One region of the Ruegeria sp. CE6 genome, then DNA from elsewhere that is predicted to be linked to it. Evidence: riboswitches for the same ligand, from Rfam matches in the RefSeq annotation. Region 1 holds a riboswitch; each other region holds the start of a gene.
What was found. Region 1 has a riboswitch for cobalamin ahead of ACR0DK_RS04775 (hypothetical protein). Riboswitches for the same ligand answer to the same signal wherever they lie in the genome.
Positions count from the first base shown of each region.

Region 2: it holds a riboswitch for cobalamin, as region 1 does, so the genes downstream of both, ACR0DK_RS00280 (DUF1636 family protein) here and ACR0DK_RS04775 (hypothetical protein) in region 1, are expected to answer to the same signal.
Region 3: it holds a riboswitch for cobalamin, as region 1 does, so the genes downstream of both, ACR0DK_RS03630 (energy-coupling factor ABC transporter permease) here and ACR0DK_RS04775 (hypothetical protein) in region 1, are expected to answer to the same signal.
Region 4: it holds a riboswitch for cobalamin, as region 1 does, so the genes downstream of both, ACR0DK_RS05720 (DUF1636 family protein) here and ACR0DK_RS04775 (hypothetical protein) in region 1, are expected to answer to the same signal.

Region 1 is NZ_JBQFRR010000001.1:962,787-967,016, forward strand. Features, by position in the region: gene rsgA (ribosome small subunit-dependent GTPase A) at 1-719, shown strand, start outside; gene ACR0DK_RS04770 (alpha/beta hydrolase family protein) at 756-1,613, opposite strand; cobalamin riboswitch at 1,735-1,955, shown strand; gene ACR0DK_RS04775 (hypothetical protein) at 2,047-2,454, shown strand; gene ACR0DK_RS04780 (phosphatase domain-containing protein) at 2,459-2,959, opposite strand; gene ACR0DK_RS04785 (DNA polymerase III subunit gamma/tau) at 3,132-4,230, shown strand, end outside.
Region 2 is NZ_JBQFRR010000001.1:63,551-67,780, reverse strand. Features, by position in the region: gene cobN (cobaltochelatase subunit CobN) at 1-226, opposite strand, end outside; gene cobW (cobalamin biosynthesis protein CobW) at 232-1,287, opposite strand; gene ACR0DK_RS00280 (DUF1636 family protein) at 1,284-1,664, opposite strand; cobalamin riboswitch at 1,750-1,956, opposite strand; gene ACR0DK_RS00275 (NAD(P)-dependent oxidoreductase) at 2,062-3,048, shown strand; gene ACR0DK_RS00270 (glycosyltransferase family 2 protein) at 3,163-4,170, shown strand; gene ACR0DK_RS00265 (class I SAM-dependent methyltransferase) at 4,163-4,230, shown strand, end outside.
Region 3 is NZ_JBQFRR010000001.1:739,796-744,025, reverse strand. Features, by position in the region: gene ACR0DK_RS03645 (heavy metal translocating P-type ATPase) at 1-1,149, opposite strand, end outside; gene ACR0DK_RS03640 (hypothetical protein) at 1,336-1,608, shown strand; gene ACR0DK_RS03635 (L,D-transpeptidase) at 1,650-2,312, opposite strand; cobalamin riboswitch at 2,528-2,740, shown strand; gene ACR0DK_RS03630 (energy-coupling factor ABC transporter permease) at 2,817-3,500, shown strand; gene ACR0DK_RS03625 (transglutaminase-like cysteine peptidase) at 3,606-4,229, opposite strand.
Region 4 is NZ_JBQFRR010000001.1:1,149,656-1,153,885, reverse strand. Features, by position in the region: gene ACR0DK_RS05735 (iron ABC transporter permease) at 1-200, opposite strand, end outside; gene ACR0DK_RS05730 (ABC transporter substrate-binding protein) at 202-1,149, opposite strand; gene ACR0DK_RS05725 (ABC transporter ATP-binding protein) at 1,168-1,953, opposite strand; gene ACR0DK_RS05720 (DUF1636 family protein) at 1,950-2,306, opposite strand; cobalamin riboswitch at 2,409-2,616, opposite strand; gene ACR0DK_RS05715 (hypothetical protein) at 2,600-2,755, opposite strand; gene ACR0DK_RS05710 (catalase family protein) at 2,875-3,942, shown strand; gene ACR0DK_RS05705 (peroxidase family protein) at 3,961-4,230, shown strand, end outside.

The sequences.
Region 1 (4,230 bases):
TCATCGTCAGTTCCTGCAACGCCGATTTCAATATGCCACGATTGGAGCGGTATCTTGCGCTGGCACATCAGGCAGGCTGCTATCCGGTGGTCGTTCTGACCAAATCGGACATGTGCGATGATCCGAGCCTTTATGTAGATCAAGCCCAATCGCTCGCCCCGTTTCTGACGGTACTTGCGGTCAACGCGCTGGATCACGGCGATCTCGAACAAGTTCTGTCGTGGTGTCCGAAAGGACAAACCAGCGCCTTGATTGGATCATCCGGCGTTGGGAAAACGACGCTCGCCAACGGGATGACGGGGCAGGATCAGGCCACCGCAGGTATTCGCGAAGACGATGCGCGCGGCAGGCACACAACAACCTCACGCGCCTTGCATCGCATGCGCAATGGCGGCTGGCTGATCGATACGCCCGGCATGCGCGCGTTACGTCTGCTAGATGCGCAAGAGGGGTTGGATGAGGTGTTCTCGGACATCTCAGACCTCAGCCTGAATTGCCGCTTCTCGGATTGTCAGCACGAGACCGAGCCCGGATGTGCGGTGCAGGCGGCAATCGACTCTGGTACGCTTGATCCCGCGCGGCTGGACCGCTGGCGCAAGCTGCGGCGCGAAGACCAACACAATTCCGCTTCGGTGGCGCAGGCCCGCGCCCGCGACAAGGCGTTCGGCAAGATGGTGCGCAGCGTGATGCACGAGAAAAAATCCCGTAAAGGGCTATAACGAAGCTGGGCACCGGCCTACCGGTGCCCAGCGCTATCAGGCGATTAGCCTAGGCCAGACTGCCGCATTCCGTCTTGCGAATGCACCGATATGGCCGATCTTGGATACTCCGAATTCGCTTGGTGCAAGCAGATGGCGCCCGGCTTTGGGTCCATAGAGATCGGCAAGACGCCAGACAGCATCCGGCGGCACCATTTCATCATCTGCGAAGGTAAACAGATCGACACGTTTGCCCAAGTCTTCCCAGCGGGCGGCGGGCAGTGTCGTGCCGATCTCTGGCACATAGCTTTTGGGGGCGGTGCACCATTTGCGCCATTGCCAATAGACTTGGGCAGGCAGGTCCGATCCAAACCCGACCAACCGTCCGGGCAGGTAGCCAAGCGCCTTGACCACCAGCGGCGCGTGACCATACCAGAACAACGCCGCCAAAGCGCGATAAGGCCAAGGGTGATCCGCCAGCGTTACCAGACCCGAACAGACACAGATCATCCTGTCAATCTGATCGATATCGGGTTGGATCGGACCAAACATTCCGCCCAAGGAATGACCGATGCTCCATAGCTTGGCCTGCGGAAACCGTCGGCGCATCTCGGCCCGGGCGGCTGGAATGTCGATCAACGCCCAATCGGCCATGGTGACATTTGACCGCTTTTGCGAACCCACCAAAGAGTGACCAAAATCCCGGTAGTCATAGGTCAGGCAGGCCATGCCCTGTTCCTCGGCAAGCCATCGGGCGAAGTGCTGATAGTAATCCCTCGGCACCCCAGTCGCACCGTTTATGACGACCACCTTTTCGGGGTCGGCAACCGGACGGTAAAGCCGCGCCGACAACATTGCCGGGTCGGACGGGATCTGAAAATCCTCGGTCACAACCGCCTGCTGCGTGTCCAACATGGTGCCCTCCAATACCGACTGAACTGATCAGTTCACCCGAAGCGCCTCAAGTCAAGGTTGACGTGACTGGACCATACGTCACTTGCCTGACGCAATCTTCTTGACTCGGGCACGGCGCAGCCGCTAGCCATGTCGCGATGGTTCTCGCGCCCAATCGGGCCGGGATGAAAAGGGAACACGGTGCGGTTCTGCCCGGATAAATCCGGAAAGAACCTAGTCCGAGACTGCCCCCGCAACTGTAAGCGGAGAGCAATGCCGAGATACCACTGGCCTCGAAGGCTGGGAAGGTCGGCAAAGCGATGACCCGCAAGTCAGGAGACCTGCCATCGGATGTAGAACCGAAACTCGGGCGGGGTGTCCGGGACGGGTTTGATCGTGCTCCGCACGGACCAACCTGTACCACGCCCTCGCCCTGCGCGCGGAGGGCGCATTGATGATCTGGAAGACTAAAACGCACGAATTCGCGGCGACCGTGTGCCAACGTACTGGGGCAACCTGCCCCGCACTGGCGCAAATGGCGCGGGCTCTGACGCAGGCCATGTCCGCCACAAAACCGGTCACGAAATCTGAGTTTGAGATTGAAGGCACCATAGATCTGTCGCACTGCCCGGAAGGATGCACCGCCCGCTTTCGCGCCCAATGCGACCAGATACGTGTATTCTGCGGAACCGATCCTGAAATCGATACCGGCCGGCTGGATGACTACGCAGACATGATGTTCGGAACCGAGTACCGCAGCCTACCCGCACACCTGCTAAGGAATCCTCCTTGCGCCATGCTTGAGGCTTCGCTTCTGGTGCAGCACAACGGTGGCGAAATCTCGCCACATGTTGGTGTCTAAGCCGTCAAACGGCTTGAACACGGGCCGGTTCAACGGCCCAAAGCATCTGGGCATTTGTCTCGACTGCGCAAGGACGCACCGTACGCAATCGCTTCAATGCCGCCTCAGGCCGTTCACCGCATTCAACCATCAGACGCAGAACCACCATCCCGGATCGGCCACAGCCACCACGGCAATGCACTAGCACACGGCCACCACCTGACAACGCCTGACGTGCGGTCGCGCCAACGCGGGGCCAGCGGTCCAAAATCTCTTTGGGTGGCGTGCCAAAATCTTCGATCGGCAAATGCACCCATCTGCTGGCACGCCCCTGAATATCAGCGCCAAAATTCCGCGCACCATCCTGAATCATCTCGACCTCAGTGGTCATCGAGATCACAAGTCCCGGCTTCCAGTCTGCGATAAGATCAAGGTCTTCTGTATACGTTCCTCCACGCCCAGGCATCGAGGACAAGGCCAAGGTGCCTCCGCCAACCTGCAACGCATAAACCACCAGTTGCGACATAATCTCCCCCCAAACAAACTTCACCCAACAACATACTGGTCCAGTAAATAGAATAGAGTGGATTTTAGCCGCATACCCACGCATTCCAAAATGAAAATCGTCCCGGCCGGCTGTGGACGCGGGCGGCGGGGGCCTCTACGCTGCGGCGTAACGCGAATCCGACAGAGCAGACATGACCGAGACGCCCAGCCCCGCCTACCAGGTTCTTGCCCGCAAATACCGCCCCGAAACCTTTGCCGATCTAGTCGGTCAGGACGCCATGGTGCGCACTCTGAAAAACGCCTTCGAGGCGGACCGGATCGCGCAGGCCTTCATCATGACCGGCATCCGCGGTACCGGCAAGACGACGACCGCTCGGATCATAGCCAAGGGTATGAACTGCATCGGTCCCGATGGCAGCGGCGGCCCTACCACCGAACCCTGCGGTCAATGTGAACACTGCGTAGCCATCATGGAGGGCCGCCATGTCGATGTGATGGAGATGGACGCCGCCAGCCGCACCGGTGTCAATGACATCCGCGAGATCATCGACAGCGTCCGCTATCGCGCTGCGTCCGCGCGCTACAAGATCTATATCATCGACGAGGTTCACATGCTGTCGACCAGCGCTTTCAACGCGCTGCTCAAGACGCTGGAAGAACCCCCCGAACACGTGAAGTTCATCTTTGCCACCACCGAGATTCGCAAGGTCCCGGTGACCGTCTTGTCCCGTTGCCAGCGCTTTGATCTGCGCCGGATCGAGCCGGAGGATATGATCGGACTGCTTCGCAAAATTGCAGGTGCCGAAGGGGCACAGATTGCCGAGGATGCGTTATCGTTGATCACCCGGGCCGCCGAGGGATCGGCGCGCGATGCGACCTCACTGCTGGATCAGGCGATCTCGCACGGGGCCGGTGAAACCAGCGCGGATCAGGTGCGCGCGATGCTGGGGCTGGCCGATCGGGGCCGGGTGCTGGATCTGATGGATATGATCCTGCGCGGCGATGCTGCAGGCGCGTTGACCGAGCTGAGCGGGCAATATGCCGAAGGGGCTGATCCACTCGCCGTCTTACGCGATCTGGCTGAAATCACGCATTGGGTTTCGGTGGTCAAGATCACCCCGGATGCCGCCGAAGATCCCACCGTTTCCCCCGACGAACGCGCCCGAGGTCAACAAATGGCCGAGGCTCTGCCCATGCGAGTCCTTACACGCATGTGGCAAATGCTGCTGAAAGCGCTCGAGGAAGTTTCCGCCGCACCCAACGCAATGATGGCTGCGGAAATGGCCGTGA
Region 2 (4,230 bases), 900 kb from region 1:
CGACATATGTGTCGACTGAGAGGGGATGCTTCAGCGCCGTCAGATTGGCCAGCCGCATCGTTGGCATGCGTCCTTCAGGCCCACCTCCACGATGCCAACCCGCCGCGAAAGCGCCAAGGTCACTGTCGGAAAAGGACAGCACCACCAGGTCCGCCGGGCTCTGACCCAGATCGGTCGGGGTCTCGGTTTCTTCGAGCCCATGGCTTTCGCGGAAGACGACGTGCATAAGTCTTACTCGGCAGCCTCGGTTACACCCACGAGGATATCGCGGATCTCGGCCTCTTTGATATCGTCATGCTCGGCAATGACCACAAGGCGCGAGCGACGGTCTTCGCCGGGCTCCCACGGGCGGTCATATTGGTGACGCACGCGCGCACCGACGGCCTGAACCAGTAGGCGCATGGGCTTGCCTTGAACGGCGGCATAGCCTTTGACGCGCAGGATATTCAACTCGTTGGCCAATCGTTCAATCTTGGCGACCAGATCAATCGGATCGGTTTGCTCGGGCAGTTCAACGATGATGCTTTCGAAATCGTCATGCTCGTGATCGTGATGGCCGTCGTGATGGCTGGGACGCGCGTCCATGTCATCCTCGGCCGCGGCTTCTAGACCCAGCACGACGCGGACGTCCACGGCACCCTCAGCCACTTCGACGACGGGCAGGGGGCGGGGCGCTTCGGCGGCGATGATCTCTTTCGCTTTCGCAACGCCTTCCGGGCCAGCCAGATCGGGCTTGGTCAGCAGAATGATGTCGGCGCAGGAAATCTGATCCTCGAACACCTCGGACAAGGGAGTTTCATGATCAATCGAGTCATCTGCCATGCGTTGCGCATCCACCGCCTCGACATTCGGAGCGAACCGACCAGCGGCCACGGCCTCGGCATCGGCCAGAGCAATCACGCCATCGACGGTGATTTTCGAGCGGATATCGGGCCAGTCGAACGCCTTCAGCAGCGGTTTTGGCAGGGCAAGACCGGAGGTTTCGATCAGGATGTGATCGGGGCGCGGCTCTAGTGCCATCAGGGCTTCAATGGTCGGGATGAAATCATCGGCCACGGTGCAGCAGATGCAACCATTGGCCAGTTCCATGATGTTTTCCGCCGGGCAATCAGGAATGGCGCAGGACTTCAGGATATCGCCATCGACGCCGACATCGCCGAATTCGTTGACGACCACCGCCAGACGCTTGCCCTGCGGGTTCTGCATCAGATGGCGCACCAGTGTGGTTTTGCCCGAGCCCAAAAAGCCGGTGATCACAGTGACGGGGAGTTTCTCGAGATTGCTCATTTCAGGGCTCCAATCGGGGGAATGCGGGCCGCACAGTTTTTGCGGAAATGTTCGGGACGTTCGCGCCATTTGACCAAACCGTCCTCGGTGGCGAGGTATTTGGCTGCGCCTTCGACGATGGTTTCGACATGGTCGATCTCGTTCAGATGCTCATACACGAAAGTCCAGCGATCCGGTCCTCCGCGGAGCACGATCGAGCAGCCTTCATCGCAATTCGACAGGCATTCCACAGCTTTCAAGGTAATGCCTTCGGGCAGGCCCGCCTGTTCAAGCGCCTTGTGCAGCAACGTGCCGGGGCGCTGGGCGTCATCCTCGACAGGCAGCCCGCGACGGCAGGTAGTGCAAACCAGCAGTTCGACCGGTGCGGTCTCGGTCATGTCTCTCATCCCCCCAAATCCTCTTCGTGGGGGACGGGGTTTCATGCGGGCCGATCACAGCCCCACACCGGAACACCCCGTCCGGTTTCATCTTCGGGCGTTGGCAGGTCTCCCGGCTTGCGGATGTCAGAGGAGGCCTCTGTCGGATGTCCCGCCTTCCCGGCCATACTGCCAGTGGCTTTGGGCACCCTCTCCGGTCACGGTCGCGGGGGCGGCTGCGTTTGACGGCAAAAACCGCTGACGCATTCCCTTTTCATCTGCTCTCGCAGACACCAACGAAAGGGACATGCGGCAGGGCAGGGTTGCTTGTCAAGCGAGTCGCGCCGATCCGTGAAAAAGCGGATAAAAAGCGACCTGTCGGGGTCGCTGGGCGGCATGATACTTCTGCAACGACGTGCTGGCATGGCAGCAAGATGCGAACAGGAGGATACCGCGCATGAAAGTAGGGTTTATCGGGCTGGGGAATGTAGGGGGCAAGCTATCTGGGTCGCTGCTACGAAACGGTATCGATCTGACGGTTCATGACCTGAACCCGGATCTGGTGACCGAATTCGTCGCCAAGGGTGCCAAAGCCGCCAAAAGTCCGGCGCAACTGATGCGCGATTGCGATGCTGTTATAACCTGTTTGCCTTCTCCTGCGGCCTCGGATGCGGTGATGCAGGAAATGTTGCCAGAGGTCGGCCCTGGCAAAATCTGGATGGAAATGTCGACCACTGACGAAGCCGAAGTCAAACGCCTTGGCGCAATGGTCATCGAACGAGGCGGCGCAGCGGTGGATTGCCCGGTTTCGGGCGGATGTCACCGGGCAGCGACGGGTAATATCTCGATCTTCGCAGGCTGTGATCGTGAGACTTTTGAACGTATCCTGCCATTCCTGACCACCATGGGGCGGCGCATTTTGCACACGGGCGATCTGGGCTCGGCCTCTGTTCTGAAGGTGTTGACCAATTATCTGGCTACCGCCAACCTGATCACCTGCGCCGAGGCATTGGTGACAGCCAAGGCCGCCGGCATGGACCTTGGAACCACCTATGAGGCGATCAAGATATCGTCAGGCACATCCTTCGTGCACGAGACCGAAAGTCAGGTCATCCTGAACGGCTCGCGCGATATTTCCTTCACCATGGACCTGGTGAAAAAAGATATCGGTCTGTTTCAGGAGGTCGCCGACCGTGCCGGAGTTCCCCTTGAGATAAACCCATTGATGATCAAGATTTTCGAAGATGGCATCGCGCGATATGGTGAGCGTGAACTGTCCCCGAACATCATCAGGCGGCTAGAGGACGCGACCGGACTGGAGATCCAGGCGCCAGGGTTCCCAACCGAGATGCTGGACGACGAGCCAGAAGAACCGGGTTATGAGGTGATCCCGCAGAATCGGTAGATCGATTAATCGGCAAGCATTGCGGCTGTCTGGCGACCTGGTTGGACAAAATTCTGGTGCTATTCTAAATAGGTCGACAGGAGTCCGACACCGGCACAGGCAAGAGAACAACTTATGACGAATGAGACCTTTCTCATCGTAACAACGATGAAAAACGAAGGGCCTTTCATGATCGATTGGGTGGCCTACAACCACGCAATCGGTTTTGATGACATTCTGATTTATACCAATGATTGCGCTGATGGTACCGATGCCATGGGCGAACGGTTGCAAGTGCTTGGCTGGGCTCACCACCAACGAAACAGACTGGGTCCGCGCGCCGCGCCGCAGATTCGTGCATTTTCGCTTGCGCGGAACCACCCAAGCTATCTGTCTTCGGATTGGATTCTCAGTTTGGATGTGGACGAGTATATCAATATCCGTTTGCCCAATAGTGATATAAGAAGCCTCGTTGAGGCCAGCGGCGTGGCGGACGCGATCTCGATCTGCTGGCGCATGTTCGGAAACGCGGGTCAGAACGATTTCGTTGATCGACCTGTACCTGAGACTTTCTTTCTGGCCGCCACGGAAGACGGCTATCCGCATCACCGGACCAAAGGGTTCAAAACGCTGTTCCGCAACAACGGAAAATTCAGCCGTTTTCGCGCCCATCGTCCCAGGATCAATCCAGAAGATGCACCGAACCCTGACGCGCCATACGAAGGCGTGTTGTGGCGGGATTCGGGCGGGAACCTCTACCCAGCAGACCAAGTGAAATGGAAAGCATGGCGTGGTTTCAGCCATGAATTCGCGCGCATTCATCATTATGCTGTGCGCAGCACTGATAGCTTTTTAGTCAAGCGCGACCGTGGGCGCACCAATCATGTGGGGCAGGATCAAGGGCTCAAATACTGGCTCATGATGAACCACAATGATGTTGAGGATCGCTCAATTCTGGAACACATGCCGGCTATGCACGACATCAAAGCTGAGATGATGGCAGATCCGCAATTGGCAGACCTTCATCATAAAGCATGTGAGTGGCACAGGTCGAAAGCCGAAGAATTGAGAGCCAGACCGGATTGGGTTGATCTGGTTGAAGCGTTGCAAAATTCCTCAACCGGAGAAGACGTCTATGGGTGAAGCTGTATCTGCTGAGGATCGCCGCAAGAAGCAAGCTGAGCAGCGCGAGCGGAAGGATTC
Region 3 (4,230 bases), 220 kb from region 1:
CGGGATCAGGGCGATGGCCACTGCGACGACCATAACGATGGGCGTATAGATCCGCGCAAATTTTGTAACCCACTGCTCAACCGGCGCGCGGCGCGCATGAGCATCACCGACCATCCGGATGATCTTGGCAAGCACGGTGTCTGACGCTGTTTTCGTCGCACGTATTTTGAGGGTGCCTTCACCATTGATTGTGCCGGCATAGACCTCATCACCCAGCTCTTTGGGAATCAGCGCGCTTTCACCTGTGATTGGAGCCTGGTCAACGGCACCAGCCCCTTCGATGACTTCCCCGTCAAGTGGAATGCGATCCCCACCCTGAACGATGAAGCTGTCACCGACAAAGACATCCGCCGCCGGGACCGTTGCCTCAGAACCGTCAGCACGAACCAGCCGAACCGTCGGGGGGGCCAGATCAAGCAGCGCGGATACCGCGTTCCGAGCACGTCCGACACTCCAGCTTTCCAGATAAAGAGAGAGCGAGAAGAAAAATGCTACAGTTGCGGCTTCAAAAAACTCACCCAGAGCGATGGCACCAGCGACGGCAACAACCATCAAAAGGTTCATATCCGGCGAAAGTCGACGCGCCGAAGACCAGGCCTTAGGGGCCACCAGCCAGACGCCAAACAAGATCGCGACCGCGAACAAAGCTGCCTCGGGCAAAGGCATCGGAACCTCACCATGTCCCGAGAACAGCCCGAGCGCACCGCCCATGCCGGTTTCGAAAATGTGCCAGCCAAAACCCGCTGCCCAAAACCCTCCGCTAAGAGTGGTGAACCGCCGCTGACGTGCAATATGCGCCGCCTGGTCCTGGGCGGCATTTCCGTCATCCCATGGTTTGGCGGTCATACCAGTACTGGCAACCAGCATCATGACATCTTCGTCAGATAACTTGGCAGCACTTTCAAGAAGTGTCATCCGACCGTTGATCACATCAAATGCAAGATGCTCTTCGCCACCTGCTTTCGGGCCGACGACACGGTTCAGGATCGCCACCTCTTCGGCGCAATCAAGGCCAGAGACCTGAAAGCTTCTACCACCTTCAGGAATTGGACCGGCGGGGGCGATGTCGCCACACCCGCCGCTACCGCATGCGTGGTGACCATGTTTGTTTTCGTGGCCATGGTCGTGGCTATGGGTATCGGATGACATGATTGGACCTCAAGAATCTCTATGGTCCTTTGTAAATAGTTCCTACAGTAACTAGAGCTTCAATACCTTTTATATTTTTTTCATCCGGGTTCTTTGCCTGCGATATTGTTAGTTCATTTCGTCTTGCGGGCCGGCCGTGTGGATGCAATCTAATTGCAGATGACGCAAAAAATTTGGAACAGATCAATGCAGAAACAGATCGCAATTACCATCACGTTAGTCTCGATTACGGCTGGTTGCTCAGCCCAGTTCACTGGGGCCAAAAGCAAAGCACTTGAACCAGGCAACGTGCCAGATTCGGTCGTAGCGCTGGCAGGGCCGGCGCAGGATTTGACCACGGCACGCCTTTTGCCAGAAGATAATTGCTTTTGGTATGAGCACAGCGGACCTGTCGAGACGACATTGGTACCATTGCGCGCGACGAATGGCGCTCCGATCTGCATTGCGCGCGACGCCTGATCGAAATGAGGGCAGCGACGTCCATGTACGCTGCCCAATATTCATGAGCGGGCTGTGACGCTATCTTCGGCAGAGTATAGGAAAGCGGTCGAGCCGGTTTTCACGTTTGGGTAGAGGTCATTGATATGAGCCATGATCATTCGCACACATCCAGAACTTGCGCGACCGCCGATGCTTCTTGGCTCAGGCGTGCCGTGAATTCTGAGATATGTGTCTCGGTCTCCAACGTATAGATAAAGGGCACGAGAGCCGAGAGCATTATTCGGCCCGGGCTCCATGCCATTCCGGAATTCCGCGTATTCGGGGTTGCGCTCGATCATTGAAGCGGTTGGTGTCCAGTGTGGCCATTCGACCTTTCGGCGGATAACATAGGTGCCGGGCTCGTAAAGATTCCCACGCGCGATCGCTACGCCATAGCGCATTGCGGTCCCGTCTTCTTCGATATGATAGAGATAGCGCGCGACGGCATCCACATGGATGTCACCTGGAACCAAACCATCATTTGCCGCGACGCGTCTTGGTAAAAAACGGTCATGAACACCCCACGGATTTGAGGTCATTGGATCGTAACCAATTGGCGTGACCTGACTGTCCCAATAGGTCTTCTGCGATGCGGTTGGCCAGGTTTTGGCGATCAATGGACTGGCCGCAGACGCCGAGAACAGCGCTGTGGTGGATTGAATGAAATGGCGCCTTGTAAGCATAGGTCTCGTCCTGGTTCACAAGTTTAACGTATTTGGATCGCACTATCGCGAATTAATCCGAATCTTAAAGCCTCTAGCAGCTAGAGCTTCAAGAGGTTTCAGGTAACGCTTGGTTTACCCTGTCGATCAAGTGACCGGTTGCGTGAATCCTGCTTCGGTCGAGTTTACATTGGAATAGGTCGCAAAGACAATTGACACAGGCGAAGCCGCCATTGTAGCGGTGAATTGTTTTCGGTTCCTGATGGCTGAAGCCAAAAGGATTAAAAGGGAATACGGTTCGGTGTTTTCAATGGCGCCAATTCCGTAACTGCCCCCGCAACTGTGAGCGGAGAGCGATGCCAAGACACCACTGGTTCGTAATGGAACCGGGAAGGTTGGCGGAGCGAGCACCCGCGAGTCAGGAGACCTGCCGTAAAGCGCCGGGCTATGCCCAGACTGAACCTGTCGGCCTTACGGTCGATTCAACCTGACAAGCCGCCGGGTGAGGCGGTAGGGAGAAAGAACATGCATATCGAACCGGGCATCGTGAATGGTGCCAAAATCGCGCTTTCCTATGTTACCGCCGCAGGTGCGGCTACTTACGCAGCGAAAGAAACGTTTTCCACATTGCGAGCGAATGGACCTGCATCTTTTGTTATGCGCTCGGTGCTCGCCACCGTTGGGGTTTTCCTTTTCTTCGAAGTCCTGCCGCATTTCCCGGTTGGTGTCTCTGAAGTCCACTTCATCCTGGGGTCGACGCTGTTTCTGCTTCTCGGTGCTGCACCCGCGGCTTTTGGATTGGCAGCTGGTCTCCTGATTCAGGGTGTGTTTTTTGCCCCGTTCGATCTTCCGCAGTACTTCATCAACCTGACCACTCTGCTGGTGCCGCTATTTGCGCTACAAGCACTGGCCAGCCGCATCATCGCACCCGGCACAGCATATGTTGACCTCAAATATAGCCAAGCTCTTGCCCTAAGTGCGACGTATCAGGGAGGAGTAGTCGCATGGGTTGGGTTCTGGGCCTTCTACGGCCAGGGTTTCGGCGCAGAAACCATGGCGTCGGTTCTGTCCTTTGGCGGCGCTTATATGCTGGTAATCGTCATTGAGCCGATTGCTGATCTGGCAGTGCTTGCGGCAGCCAAGGCAATGCGCGGTTTGAACAGTACAGGTCTGGTGACTCCGCGTTTGTACAACGCTGCGAAAGCTTGACCAAAGTTTGAAGCGGTGTCCTAAACTTGGGTTGCCGCGAAACAACCAGTAGTCGCAGGACCAAAATTTTATTGTGGCGCGTCTCTAAGGCGCGCCACATTGTCTTTAGCCGCTAGAAACCTGTACCCAACGATCAGGGTGATTTGGGTCCTGTATTCGTAGGAAAAGATACCTCGTTTCCTTCCACGATTTGATCCTGTTGGTGACATTGTCCAGAATCAAATCGCCTTCACTCGAGCGATAAACTAAAACTGCATGGCCACTGCGATTGGTGTCTAAGACAGTTGCAATAAGTAGCTTCGTAGGATCCAAGCCGTTCTGCATTAGTTCAAACTTCTTTTGCAAAGCGAAATCTTCGCAATCCCCTGACCCCTGCATTGGTAGCGTCCAGTATTCCTTTGTCCCGTATTGGTTTTGATCCGAAACGGCGCGGATCCTCCGATTGACGCGCAAGTTAATCGCTTTAACGATCTGTTTCTCCTGCGCTTCTGGCAGACCAGAAGTACGAGTATTCGCGCACGCCCACGAATAATCTTTGCAGAGTGATTTGGCGCCCGATGGCGCCTGAACCTCTCTATCTAGTTTGATCCAGGGAAGCTCAGAAGCTTGCAATGAAGCGGCGGAGACAAGGTAGCTGCATATGATACAGGCCAACGATAGATAAACTGGTAACCGTTCCGAAAGTTTTTTCTGAGCGGAAGTAGGTTTTGTCATATCTGCTTTCCCCATA
Region 4 (4,230 bases), 190 kb from region 1:
AACAACGCGCGGGGCAATCGCAGGTCGAATACGATCCTATGCAGCGGCGACATCTCTCCGTCCTGCAACCCGGTACCGCGCAAGATCGCGGTGAAGGTGTCGGACAAAGGAATCGAGGTTGTGCCGTAGATCGTGGAAATCAGCAAAAGGGCGGTCAGAACGACCGCCCCCAGCAACAACGTCAGGCCCAGTCGGCCCATATTAGCTCTGACCCGGATGCATCGCGCGCGCCATCTTCGAGATCGCTTCGATATTTGCCGGTCCGGGCGTCAGCTCTTCGTAGCGCAATCCGATCCAGCGTTCGTTCTTGACGGCATCAGTCTGCGACATGACGGGATGTTCCTGCAGGAACTTGAAAGTGTCCTCGGCGCCATTGCCGGTCTGATAATCCAACAAAACCAGGAATTCCGGGTTCGATGCGGCAACGGCCTCCCACGAAGTGCGGCCCCAGCTCGTGTCCATGTCATGAGTGACGTTTTCACCACCGGCGGCTGTGATCATCGCATCGGGAATCGCGAATTTACCGGCGGTAAACGGAGCATCTGCAGGACCATCCAGAAGAAAAACGCGGGGCTTGGGCAGTTCAGCAGTCTTGGCTTCGATCGCTGCCAGCTGCTCTTTCCAGCCCGAGACCAGAGCTTCGGCCTTGTCTTCGACTTGCATCACCTTGCCCAAGCGCAACACATCGCCAAACAGAAGATCCATGCTGGCTTCGGGGCGATCCTTGTCCAGATGGACACAGCTTTCCGTTAGAACCAAGGTCTTGATTCCGAACGGTTCCAATGTATCTGGGGTCACATCACCACCCGGCTTCATGCCATAGTACCAACCGGCAAAGAACAGGTCGGGTTCAACCGCCACCAAGTTTTCGACTGTCGGATATTTCGGCGCAAGCTCGGGGATGTCGCCGCGCAGGGCATCAAAATCAGGGCTGGTCTTGTACCAGCCGGTGATGCCGGTCAGGCCGACGATCTTGTCCTGCAGACCCAATGCAAAGGCCATATCGGTCATGTTCATGTCATGCACAACCAGGCGCTCGGGCGCGGTATCAAAAACCAGCGGTTCGCCGCAGTTGTCTACGGTGACTTCTTGCGCAGCAGCACCGCTTGCCATGGCGGTGGCCAACGCCACGGGCCAGATGTATTTCATCTCAGTGTGTTCCTTCGACTAAGTTGAGATTGTGGTTCTTCGAATATCAAGCGCCGGGATCACGCGGCCTTCGTGGAGAAAGCAGAGGAAATCAACGCCAAAAGTTTCGCGGACTCTTTCGGGTGTCAGCACCTTGTCCACCGATCCAAACTCGATCATGCGGGTCGATTTCATCAGCGCCACGTGTGTGGCGAATTCGGGGATCATGACCAGATCGTGTACGATCATGACCACGGTGATCCCAAGCTCGGCGACCAAAGACAGCATCCGCCCTTTTGCATCAGGATCCAGATGGTTGGTCGGTTCGTCCAGAAACAGCAACGAAGGGTTCTGCGCCAAAGCGCGCGCGATATGGGCACGCTGACGTTCGCCTCCGGACAGTTGGGCCATGCGCTTGTCCGCGAGATTGGCGAGACCGGTCAGGTCTAAAATCCGGTCCAGCTCTTGCGCGTGGCCTTCGGCAGAGCGGTCCGCACGGATGGGTATTTGCCCCAGCGCAACATAATCGCGTAACGCCAAGCGTCCATCTGGCAGTTCCTGCTGACCTACCACTGCAATCATGCGCGCACGCTCTTTGGCGGAGAGCTGTTTCAGACTGCGTCCTTTGATCCGAACATCGCCAAGTGCCAGCGGCTCAGCGCCGCACAACAGATTGAGAAGCGTCGTTTTCCCCGCCCCGTTCGGGCCGGCGATGGCTAGAATGGAACCCTCGTCCAACTCGAACGAGACTCCCTGCAACAGGACATCTCCGTTAAGGGCATAATACTCAAGGTTTTCGGCAATCAGAAAGGGTGGCAACGTCATTGCGATGCCCCCTGTTCGATCCGCGGCATGCGCGAGAGGGTTTTATTGAACAACGCCTGCGGGCGATCAGTGGCATTTGTCCAGCCATCCGGGCTTTCACGATACTGCGCTGCAAACTCAGCCAGCGCCTGCACCTCATCCGTGGTCTGAATGCCACCAAAAAGGTATTGCGCCTTTCCTACGGCCTGGAACCCAACCGTTCTGGGACTATCGCAGCCTGCCATGCAAGACGACGCGCGGATCGCAAAGCCGCGAGGTAATTTCCCAGTCAACGCATCGCAAATTTCATCGAGGCGCAGCCCTTCAGTGCAGCTTTTGCAGACTAGAATGAAATGATCAGGCGTATCTGGCATGGTCCACTCCACTTGTTTCCAAGCGCATGCGGAAGCTGCCGACAATGTAAACACGCGATTGACGCGCCATCAAAGCCTCCTTCCAGGACGCCCCGCCCCGGGTTGGTTGAACATCTGATGGCAGGTCTCCTGACTTGCGGGTCCGCGCTCGGCCAACCTTCCCGATCCTGTGGACCAGTGGCTGTTTGGCCTTGCTCACCGCTTACAGTTGCGGGGGCAGTTACGGAATTGGCACCTTATGGCAAACCTCACCGTATTCCCTTTTCATCCCGCGGCAACACCACCGGGAACCATCAATCGATTGAGTGCCCGAGAACACCGGACACGTCAATGATAAAGTCGAAGGCACCCAACTCTGGTCGAGGATCGAGCGCCGCCAACCACGTGTCCGAAGCACCAACCGAATAGCTTGGGCTGCGCGCCGAATTTGTCTGGCCACGGTTGTCCATAGTTGGTGTGTTTGGAAATTAGACAATCTGAGGTAAGCTGAACAAATTTAGAGGTTTAGCTTTGTCAGCACCTTACCCCTGTTTGATCATTGCCTGGGTTTATCCAAGGAGACGGTTCTTTGACACATGTTTCGCAAAACGCATTGCCGCCGGATATTGTTGATGATGTCATTGACCACAATCTCGAGGCCGTTGCACGGTGGAAAGGCCATCGCTTAAGGGCTCAGCATGGGCGCAGTCACGGGTGTGTGGCTGCAATATTCACCGTCAGAAACGATCTACCAGAACAGTTCCGTCACGGCCTGTTTGAACAGCCCGCAGCCTATTCAGCCGCACTTCGCTTTTCCAACGGCGCGCATCTGGATGACCGGAAATCGGATGCCCACGGGATGGCGATCAAGCTTTTTGACGTGCCTGGCCCCAAGCTGATCGACGCCGAAGCACTTGCGCATCTGGGGACCACACAACTCAGCGACGAGTTCGATTTTGTATTAGTCGATCAGGATGTGTTTCCCAGCTACGTCCCCGATGAATATGAGCGATTGGGCAGGCTTGTCGCCACATTACAAGCGGTCCAGCACGCGATCAAAGGGCGACGAAAATGGAGCCTTAGGTTGATCACCAAAGGGCTGCGCGCAGGATTTCGCGCCTTCCTCACTCGTGAAGGCAAGCGTCAGTTTCGCGTCGCGAGTGATTTTGCCTCGAACTATATGCACTCGCCTTTTGAGGTCCATTTCTGGTCGACAACACCGTATCGGCTGGGCCCCGATCTAACGGTCAGATACTTGGCCCGCAGCGCGAAACCAAAAATTCCGGCACATCCGGTAGACGACCCAGATGGGATCGGGCAGTGTTTGCGGCAAGACGTGGCCGATGGAGATAATCACTTCGAGCTGTGTGTGATTGAGCCCCCGCGCCCGGCCGACGAATTCGATGTGCTAGACAATCGCATCCGGTGGGCATGCGATCCGCAACCAGATGCACCTCTTGATCCGTACCATCATACCGTCACGCCCGTGGCGGATATCACGATTCCCAAAGGTGCAGAATTTGATCCGCAGAATGGCGACGCGATGAGCTTCTCGCCCTGGCGTGTCACGGCAGATCACGAACCTTTAGGACCGATTAATGCGATCCGGCTCAGAACCTATCTGAGCCTGGCCCGCGCCCGGTTCCCGAACCGATGACCAAACGGAGATGTATTGATGCTGGACGTTGATGATCTGATCAAACTCGGATTCAAGATCTCCCCACCCGTTACGAGCTATTTAGCCGCGATCAGGCTTGCAAACGCCGCGAAGATCCACCGACCGCGGCCCTATACAATGGGCGCAGACTACACGACATGGCCCGGCGTGTTTTCCCATCGCTGGATCGGTCGGCATACGACGCCAGAAGACCTCTCACCCGTCCTGCCGTCGGAAAGCGAAGTTGCTGATCTCTTTCGCCGACGGACACAAATGGATGGCAGCCCG